One region of the Streptomyces sp. NPDC006655 genome, then DNA from elsewhere that is predicted to be linked to it. Evidence: riboswitches for the same ligand, from Rfam matches in the RefSeq annotation. Region 1 holds a riboswitch; each other region holds the start of a gene.
What was found. A riboswitch is a leader RNA that binds a small molecule or an ion and turns the genes downstream of it on or off. The one in region 1 is predicted to bind S-adenosylmethionine.
Positions count from the first base shown of each region.

Region 2: another riboswitch for S-adenosylmethionine. It lies ahead of AB0958_RS10930 (amino acid ABC transporter permease); the one in region 1 lies ahead of thrC (threonine synthase).
Region 3: another riboswitch for S-adenosylmethionine. It lies ahead of AB0958_RS40875 (putative leader peptide); the one in region 1 lies ahead of thrC (threonine synthase).

Region 1 is NZ_JBEYJU010000073.1:24,636-27,900, reverse strand. It holds gene AB0958_RS32165 (MoaD/ThiS family protein) at 1-152, opposite strand, end outside; gene thrC (threonine synthase) at 200-1,483, opposite strand; SAM riboswitch class I at 1,502-1,643, opposite strand; gene AB0958_RS32155 (glucosyl-3-phosphoglycerate synthase) at 1,801-2,745, shown strand; gene AB0958_RS32150 (trehalose-6-phosphate synthase) at 2,830-3,265, shown strand, end outside.
Region 2 is NZ_JBEYJU010000014.1:1,096-4,360, reverse strand. It holds gene AB0958_RS10935 (amino acid ABC transporter ATP-binding protein) at 1-419, opposite strand, end outside; gene AB0958_RS10930 (amino acid ABC transporter permease) at 416-1,396, opposite strand; SAM riboswitch class IV at 1,779-1,890, opposite strand; gene AB0958_RS10925 (glutathione S-transferase C-terminal domain-containing protein) at 1,968-2,831, opposite strand; gene AB0958_RS10920 (hypothetical protein) at 3,100-3,246, opposite strand.
Region 3 is NZ_JBEYJU010000137.1:10,192-13,456, reverse strand. It holds gene AB0958_RS40880 (ABC transporter substrate-binding protein) at 1-946, opposite strand, end outside; gene AB0958_RS40875 (putative leader peptide) at 1,274-1,360, opposite strand; SAM riboswitch class IV at 1,438-1,551, opposite strand; gene AB0958_RS40870 (DUF1684 domain-containing protein) at 1,777-2,601, opposite strand; gene AB0958_RS40865 (NtaA/DmoA family FMN-dependent monooxygenase) at 2,658-3,265, opposite strand, start outside.

The DNA.
Region 1 (3,265 bases):
CCCTGGTCGTCGAGGACGCGGGCGGCGATCCCGGTGTGGTTCTTCTCCAGGTCGGCGATGACCTCGCCGAGGTTGGCGCCTTCCGCGGCGACCTCGGCCCGGCCGCCGGTGTAGGTACGCAGGATGGTGGGGATGCGAACGGTGACGCTCACTGTCTAGACCTCCGGTCCGGGCAACGCCCTGGTTTTCTGCGGTCGGCTCAGGCGAGCCCGGCCTCGTGGAAAGACTCGAGATTCGGGCGGATGGTCGCGGTGAGTCCCGTACCCGCCACCGCGTCCAGCGTCTTCAGTCCGTCACCCGTGTTGAGGACGACGATCGACTTCGCCGGATCGATGAGCCCGTTCTCGATGAGCTTCCGGGTGACGCCGACCGTCACCCCGCCCGCGGTCTCGGCGAAGATGCCCTCGGTCCGCGCGAGCAGCTTGATGGCGTCGACGACCTGCTCGTCGTCGACGTCCTCCACCGCGCCGCCGGTGCGCCGGGCGATGTCGAGGACGTACGGGCCGTCGGCCGGGTTGCCGATGGCGAGGGACTTGGCGATGGTGTTCGGCTTCTGCGGCCGCACCACGTCGTGCCCCGCCTTGTACGCGGTCGACACCGGCGAGCAGCCCTCCGCCTGCGCACCGAAGATCTTGTACGGCTTGTCCTCGACGAGTCCGAGCTTGATCAGCTCCTGCAACCCCTTGTCGATCTTCGTGAGCTGGGAGCCGGAGGCGATCGGGACGACCAGCTGGTCCGGGAGCCGCCAGCCGAGCTGCTCGCAGATCTCGTACGCGAGCGTCTTGGAGCCCTCGGCGTAGTACGGCCGCAGGTTGACGTTGACGAAGCCCCAGCCCTCGCCGGCCGGGTCGCCGATCAGCTCGGAGCAGAAGCGGTTCACGTCGTCGTAGTTGCCCTCGATGCCGACGAGCTCGCCGCCGTAGATCGCGGCCATGACGACCTTGCCCTGCTCCAGGTCGTGCGGGATGAACACGCAGGAGCGGAAGCCGGCCCGGGCCGCGGCGGCCCCGACGGCGCCGGCCAGGTTGCCGGTGGAGGAGCAGGAGAGCGTGGTGTAGCCGAAGGCACGGGCGGCCTCGACGGCCTGGGCGACGACGCGGTCCTTGAAGGAGTGCGTCGGGTTGCCCGAGTCGTCCTTCACGTACAGCCCGCCGGTGACGCCGAGCTCCTTGGCCAGGTTGTCGGCCTGGACGAGCTTGGTCCAGCCCGGGTTGATGTTCGGCTTGGTCGCCACGTCCGCGGGGACCGGCAGCAGCGGCGCGTAGCGCCAGATGTTCGCGGGTCCCGCCTCGATCCGCTTGCGGAGCTCCTCGGTGTCGTAGCCCGAGAAGTCGTACGCGATCTCCAGCGGGCCGAAACACTCCTCGCAGGCGAACACCGGGCCGAGCGGCACGCGGTGGCCGCACTCCCGGCAGGACAGCGCGGTGGCGGGGCCGAGGTCTACGGTCTCCGGGGAATCGGTTGCAACAGTCTGCGCAGCCATGTGAGGCGAGGCCCTTTCTCCTCATCTTCCTCACGACGCATCTCGCCGTGAGACGGATTTGGCACCTTCCCTAGCCGGGAGCCTCGCTGTGAACACGAGACCGACTGGAGGGTTGCCGGGGCTTCATCGGGCCGTTTCCCTCTGCCCCTCTGGATGAGCTGTATTCGGTTGTCAACGCACGGTGACCCCAGGACATGCGATGGTCACCCGCGTTGTTCAAGACTGTAACCGAAGGCCAGGACAGTTGAGATAGTCGTCCGTACCGCGAGATGGATCACACCCCGCAGTGTGACCGTGACAGTGAGGAGCCGCTGACTGTGCTGGAAGAAGTCGAGCGCTGGCTGGCCACCCGCTCCTGGTCCGTGACCGACCGTCCGCTGCACCGGATACTCGCCGCCAAGCAGCGCACCGGTCAGTCCGTCTCCGTCGTGCTGCCCGCGCTCAACGAGGAGGAGACGGTCGGCGACATCGTCGCGGTCATCCGTCACGACCTGATGCGGCAGGTGCCGCTGGTCGACGAGATCGTGGTCGTCGACTCCGGGTCCACCGACCGCACGGCGGCGGTGGCCGCGGCGGCGGGCGCCCGGGTCGTCCACCGGGACACGATTCTCCCCCGCATCCCCGCCGTCCCCGGCAAGGGCGAGGTCCTGTGGCGCTCCCTGCTCGTCACCGGCGGGGACGTCGTCTGCTTCGTCGACGCCGACCTGAAGGACTTCTCCTCCGACTTCGTCACCGGCATCGTCGGCCCGCTGCTGACCGACCCGGACGTGCACCTGGTCAAGGCGATGTACGACCGCCCGCTCGCCGGCGCCACGGGCCAGGGCGGCCGGGTCACCGAGCTGATGGCCCGCCCCCTGCTGAACATGCACTGGCCGCAGCTGGCCGGGTTCGTGCAGCCGCTCGGCGGCGAGTACGCGGCCCGCCGCACCCTGCTGGAACAGCTCCCCTTCCCGGTCGGCTACGGCGTGGAGCTGGGCATGCTGGTGGACGCCCTGCACCTGGTCGGCCTGGACGCGCTCGCCCAGGTGGACGTCGGGGTGCGCAAGCACCGCCACCAGGACGGCCAGGCCCTCGGCCGGATGTCCGCCGCGATCTACCGCACGGCGCAGCTGCGGCTGGCCCGCGGCCATCTGATCCGCCCGTCCCTGACCCAGTTCGAACGCGGCGAGGACGGCTTCGAGCCCCGCACCTACTCCGTGGACACGGAGGAACGCCCGCCGATGGTGGAGATCGCGGAGTACGCCGACCGCCGGGTGGCCTGACCTGGTACACGTTCGCCCGTCGTGGCGTGACCGTACGTTTGAGCGTTTACAAGCCGGGCTAGGTTGAGGCGTATGGCTTCCCCCATGGCTTACACCGGCAGTGCAGAGGTGCTGGTCGCGTCGAACCGCGGCCCGGTTTCGTACGAGTTCCGTCCGGACGACGCGGACGGCGCGCTCCGTGCCAAACGGGGCGGCGGCGGGCTGGTCTCGGGGCTCTCGGCGATCGGGCCGGACGCGAACGCGGTGTGGGTGTGCGCCGCGCTGAGCGACGGTGACCGCGAGGCGGTCCGGCGGGCCGGGGGCGGCCCGCTGCCGGCGGCGGACACCGGGGGCCAGCGGGTCCGGATGCTCGACATCGATCCGGGCGTGTTCTCGGACGCGTACAACGGCATCGCCAACTCGGTGCTGTGGTTCGTCCACCACATGCTCTACCAGACCCCGCTGGAACCGGTCTTCGACGCGGAGTTCCGGCGCCAGTGGGAGTCGTACCGGGCCTACAACCACGCGTTCGCCGAGGCGC
Region 2 (3,265 bases), on a different contig from region 1:
TTGGCCAGCGCCTGGGCCTCGGGCTTGGTCAGTTTCCCGGTGGCGACGGGGGCGGCGGCCACGTTGTCCAGCACGGTCAGGTGCGGGAAGAGGTTGAAGTTCTGGAAGACGAAGCCGATCCGGCCGCGCTGGGCCAGGATGGCGCGCTCGCTCAGCTCCTTGAGTCGGTCGCCCTGCCGTTTCACCCCGATCAGCTCGTCGTTGATGCTGACGTAGCCGATCTCGGGCTTCTCCAGGTGGTTGATGACCCTGAGGAGCGTGGACTTGCCGGATCCGGACGGGCCGAGGATGACGGTGACCTCGCCGGGGCGGATGGTCAGGTCGACGCCGTCGAGGACGCGGTGGGCGCCGTACCACTTGTGGACGTCGTGGATCTCCAGGGCGGCGGGGGCCGTCTCCAGGGTGTCGGTGGTGGTCATACGGCGGCCTCCCGGCGGATGCGGGCGCGCAGGTCGGTGAGGCCGGCCCGCAGTTTCTGCAAGGGGGTCGGCGGCAGGGAGCGGGTGGCGCCCCGGGCGTAGTACCGCTCGACGTAGAACTGGATCACGGAGACGACGCTGGTGAGGATCAGGTACCAGACGGTGACCACCAGCAGCAGCGGCACGATGTCGCCGGGGTAGGTGGAGCCCATGCTCTGCGCGGTGCCGAAGAGGTCGAGCAGCGAGACGTAGAAGACCAGCGAGGTGCTCTTGATGAGGCCGATGAGCTGGTTGACGTAGTTCGGGATGATCGACCTGAGCGCCTGCGGGAAGACGATCCTCCGGAACTGGTAGCCCTTGGGCAGTCCGAGCGCGGCGGCCGCCTCGTGCTGGCCCTGGTCCACCGAGAGGATGCCGCCGCGGACCACCTCGGCCGCGTAGGCCGCCTCGTTGAGGCTGAGGCCGATGACGGCGATGGCCATGTCGGTGGCGAGCTTCGACTCGTCGAAGGAGAAGAAGGCCGGTCCGAAGGGGACGCCGACGCTCAACGTCTTGTACAGGGCGCTGAAGTTGTAGAGGAAGAGCAGGACGACGATGAGCGGTATGGAGCGCAGCGCCCACACGTAGGTCCAGCTGACCGCGCGCAGCACCGGGCTCTTCGAGAGCCGGGCCAGCGCGAGCAGGACGCCGCCGAGGAGGCCCAGCACCGCGCTGTAGGCGGTGACTTCGAGGGTGATGACCAGCCCGTCGAGGATGGTCGGCCGCAGGAACCAGTAGCCCCAGCGGTCCCACTGGTAGAAGGGGTTGGACACCAGTCCGTGGACGAACTGGGCGACCAGGACCAGGACGACGGCGGTGGCGATCCAGCGTCCTGGCCTGCGCAGTGGCAGAACGCGCTGTGCGGCGAGGGGTTTTGACGGTTCGTCGGCGGCGGACGGCGCCTCGGGGGCGAGGGTGGCGCCTGGGGGTTCACTCATGGCGGGCTCCGGCGGAGTCGGACACCCCGGATCCCACGGCCGGGCACGCGGCACCGGGCCGTGTTCGGGCACGGCACGGGCGCAGGGGGCGCGCGGGACACGGGGGCTGGGCGGACGGCGTCACACCGGACGGCCGGTGCTTTCGTCAGGAACGCTGAGGCGCGAAGCTGCGGGACTGGGCGGAAAGGCCTGGTCAGACCCGACAGCGGGCACAGCCCGGTGCGGTACACGCGCTACACAGGGCGCTGTTGACACGGAGCAGGTCGACGGCGCGGTCGGCGACGAGCGGGCTCGGGTACGGCTGTACGCAGCCCTGGGCGCGGCGCGGGGCCGTGCTGGAAGCTGCGTACATGTCCGTCACCTGTCACTTGGTGGCCCGTGGGCCGCGCGCTTACCGAACGTCGTCATTCGGTCGGGTCGTCACCTGGGGCACCCCACCGCGGTGCGAGGGTTGCCGGTCAGCTAGCCAGGGCTTGATGCTGACGCTCTTGACCGTTCTGGTCCGTAAGTTAGGCAGCCACCCGAACGAATGTCAACGCCTGTCCAGTTGGCGGGACGGTTCGGACCGCTCTCACCTGCGGGAAGCGTCCGCCGCATGCCCGGCCCAGTCCAGGATCTGGACGGCCGCGCCGGCGGCTTCCAGTCCCTGGCAACGGCCGTGGTGGCGACGGGCGATGCCGTCGAGGTCGAGGTGGGCGCCGAAGGCCGGGTGCGCGGCCAGCCGCCGGGCGTAGGCCCACAGCACCGGGTGGTCGGCGATGCGGTGCACGGCGGAGGCGTCCAGGTGGTTGCGGTGCACCGTGTCGAGCTGCACCAGGGTCACCCACAACTCGACGTCGGCTGCGGTCAGTCGACCGCCGACCAGGAACTCGACGCCCGTCAGCCGGTGTTCCAGCTCGCCCAGGGCGGCGAGCAGGGTCTCCAGCGCCCGCGGGTCGCCGCCCTCCCGCCCGGCGCGCTGCGCGGCCTGCTCGACGTCCTCGGTGCACAGCCGCTCGACGGCCTCGATCTCGGCCTCGGCACCGCACGGGTACAGGCGCGTGACACCGTCGCCGAAGTGGCGGTCGAGGTCGCGCAGGATGTCCCGGCTGTGGGTGGAGACGATCCGGCCCGACCAGTCGTCGCTCAGCACCGGCGCCAGGGCCGGCCCCGAGTAGCGGTGGGCGCTGGCCTCGTACAGCGGGCGCAGTACCGTGTGGCTGCCGTCGGGACCGTCCGGGACCGCGGGCAGGAAGGTGACCGGACAACAGCCGTCCAGGGCCAGCAGACTGTGGCCGACGGCGATGCGGAGGCCATCGGGACAGGCGGTGGCGAGGTGGAGCCGGTAGCGGCCCGGCACGGCGTAGTGACCGCTGCGCGCGTCCCGTCCGATGCGTCCCCGGAAGGCGGGGGCGGTGCGGACGGACGGCAGGGCGGTCAGCGGAGTGATGGACATGCGTCTCCCCGGGTACGGGCGCGCGGACGTACGCGCGGCGGAAGCGTTCATCGGGCGGTCAGGGCAACGGGCGGACGGCGGTGGTCGCGGCAAGGGGCCGGGCGGTCGGGGCGGGCTGCGGAGCGGGGGGTGGCGTCGGTCTGCGGAAGGCGGGGCGGAGCGGGCCGTGGAACGCGCGGGTGGGCCCGGTGCGGAGGGGGCGGGCGGTCGGACCCGGCCGTGGAAGGGGCGCCGTGCGGCTCGGGCCGCGGAGGGCGGCGCGGCGCGGTCAACCGGTGCCGCTGATGGCGCTGCACACCCGGAGCAGGTCGATGTGCAGCCGGGAGGTGAGCAGAGGGGAGACGAGCAGAGGGGTCGGCCAGGGCGTACGGCATTCCCGGCGCTCCCCGCCGGTGACCGTGCGCAGCCGATCCATCTTTCCCTACCTTTTCACT
Region 3 (3,265 bases), on a different contig from region 1:
CCTGCCGCACCCTGGCGTCCTTCAGCAGGGGGCCGGCGTTGTTGAGACCCAGGCCGAACACCACCCCGGGGTTGGCCCGGCGGGCGAGCGTGACCTGGCCGCCCCTGAGCGCTGCCTCGTTGGCCCTGCCGACGCTGCTGATCGCGTCGACCTGCCCGGACTGGAGGCTGCCGGCGCGTACGCCGGCCTCCGGCACCACCTTGAAGACCAGCTTGTCCAGGTAGGCCTCGCCCTTCTTGGCCCACAGGCTGGATCCCCAGGCGTACCCGGTCCGTCTGGCCAGGGTGATCGACTGGTTCTGCACATAGCCCTTCAGCACGAACGGCCCGGATCCCACCACCCCGTCACTGCACTTCTGCTGCGGGGTCCGGTGCACGCTCGCCGACGACTCGATGCCCAGTGAGTGGGTCGAAGTCGCTTGCAGGAACTGTGCGTTGGGCTGTGCGAAGGTCACCTGCACGGTGAGCGGGTCGACCACGGAAGTGCTCTTGACACCGCTGAGGTAGCCCTGGGCCAGGGTGCCCAGGGCGCCGAGCTTCGGCACCGCGTCGAAGTTGTCCTTGACCACCTGCGCGGTCAGCTTCGACCCGTCGCTGAAGGTGACGCCCGAGCGGAGGTGGAACGTGAACCGGGTGGCGTCGGAGTTGATGTCCCAGCTCTTGGCCAGCCACGGCACGATCCTGCCGGTCTTCGGGTCCTGGTCGGTCAGCGAGTCCACGATCTGACGGACCGAGTAGATGGTGTCGTTGCTGCCGACCTGCTGCGGATCCACGCAGCCGGAGTCGGAACCCACCGCGAAGGTCAGGGTGCCGCCGGACTTCGGCCGGCTGCTCGCGCCGCCGGAACCGCCGTCGCCCGAACCGCAGGCGGTCAGCAGCACGCTGGTGGTCAGCAGGGCGGCCAGCGGCGCCCAACGGGATGATCTGAATACCGGAAGTGCGGTCACGGAGGGTTTTCTCCTACTCGTGTCACCAGGCACCGGGTGCCGGGTGTCGGGAGCGCGGCACGCCGTGCAGGGACGTGCGACCCGGCCGGTCGGCACCGGCGGGGGGAAGCGCTGAACAGACGGTGGTCAGGGAGACGCCACCGGGCGCGGTGGCGGGAGAACGGGCAGCGGACTGTCACGCGGGGGCCGGGAGGCCGGTGCCTGACGGCGGTCCGGGTGCCGACCGGTGTGCCGACCGGTGGATGCCGCGCGAGGGGCCCGGCCGGCGATGTGGCCGGTCAGGGGGCTCGTCAGCGGCGGCTTGTCAGCGGACCGGGGGCGGGCTCGTCAGCGACAGCTGGTCGTGCGACAGAGGCAGCTGGTCGAGCGCTTGAGGTCGATGTGGCGTCGGCGGGAGAGCCGGGAGAACGGCATGGCACCGGCGCAGGAGGCGAGCGTCGCTTGGTCGCTGTGCATACCGGTCCCTCCCCGTCTCCGGCCCCGCCACCGGGGCCTCGCGCTTGCGGGGATCGTCGGTGATCCCGCCGGGCTTTCACCTGGAGCACCCCACCGCGCGGGAGGGTTGCCGGTCAGCGAGCCAGGGCTTGACGCTGACACTCAATGCCGATCGTGATGCTACGGAGCGGACTTGTCGAACGTCAATGCCACACAGGGACGTTCGGGTGCGCCAGGCCGGAGCGTCTCACCTGCCGGGACACGTCCATGGCCGGTGTCGAACACCGGCGGTGCCGTGCGGGGTACGGCCCCGGAGACCGGCGTGTCGTGCGGCGGGGTCGCCGCACGACCGGCCGTCCTGTCGGCCGTCCCACCGGGCGGCTCTTCCGTCCGGTTCAGGACCCGCCGCGTTCGCGGGGGATCCTCAGGCCCGCCTCGATGGGCACCGGCAGCCGGTTCTCGGCCGGCGGCAGCGGGCAGGTGGCCAGATCCGTGTAGGCGCAGGGCAGGTTCGCCGCGCGGTTGAAGTCCAGCAGGACCGTGCCGTCGGCGGTGGGCGGTTCCAGGGTCAGGGCCCGGTTGGCCGCGTAGGTGGTGACCCCGGAGGTGGCGTCGGTGAACAGGAGCATCAGCCGGCCCTCGCCGGGACCGGGGAACGCGGTGAGCGCCAGCGGCCGCCCGTCCAGTTCGAACTCGACCCGGCCCGGCGCGTCGTACACGTGCTCGAGGCCCGCCACCGCGGCGCCCACGGTGGTCGGCCGCGGCTCGTCGAAGGGCACGTAGCGGCCGGTCACGGCCCACCGCGGGTCGGGTGCGTAGGCGGGGGTGCCGGTGAAGGCGGTGCGCAGCGGCGCGTCCGGGTGCCGGGGCCGCACGATGTCGTTGCCGCCGCGCTTGGCGACCTCGATCACGGCGTCCTTCCAGACCGCGTCGACGCCACCGCGTTCGGGCAGCACGCCGAAGCGGTACTCGCCCCGCACCGGCGTTCCGCCGACGACCAGCTCCTCGCCCTCGTCGAGGGTGACGACCACCCCGTCCGGGCCGGTGCGCCAGGCGCCGGGCGCGTCGGGGAAGCGCTGCGGCCGGTCGTCCAGCCAGTGCAGGCCGGTGATCGCCAGAAAACCGTGCGGGGCGGCCAGCCGCGCCTCCTGGGCGCGGTACCAGTCCAGCCAGTCCTCGGTGAACGCCTGCAGGTCCGTCGTGGTGGCCTCGGTGGTCATGGGGTCTCCTTCGTGGGGCGGGTTCGTGGCGCGGGGCGGGATCGCGTCGGCGGCACTCAGCCGGCCCGTCGCTCGGGCGCGCAGCGGTGGGTGAGGGGTTCGCGCAGGCCGAGGTGGTCGCGCAGGGTGCTGCCGGTGTACTCGGTGCGGTAGACCCCGCGTTCCTGCAGGGCGGGCACGAGCAGGTCGACGATGTCGTCCAGGCCGTCGGGGACGAGGTACGGCGTGACGTTGAAGCCGTCGACCGCGCCGTGCCGCACGTAGTGGGCGAACTTGTCGGCCAGGCCGGACGGGGTGCCGACATGGCCGCGCTGCGGGCCGAGCTCGATGACGGCCTCGCGCAGCGACCAGCCGTGTGCCGCCGCCTTCGCCCGCCACTCGGCCACCACGGCCCGCGGGTCGGCGACACGCCGAGCCCCGAAGGAGCCGTCGTTCTCGGTGACCACCGGATCCTCCTCGGGCAGCGGCCCGTCGGCGTCGCGGCCGGACAGGTCGATGCCCCACAGCAGCCCGGCGATGCCCAGCGCCGTCGCGGGAGTGACCTGCTGCCGCCGGACCCAGCGCTTCTTCTCCTGGGCCTCCTCCTCGGTGGCGCCGATGATGATCTCGGTGCCGGGCAGGATCCGCAGGTCGTCGTCGGGCCGCCCGGCCACCCGCAACCGGC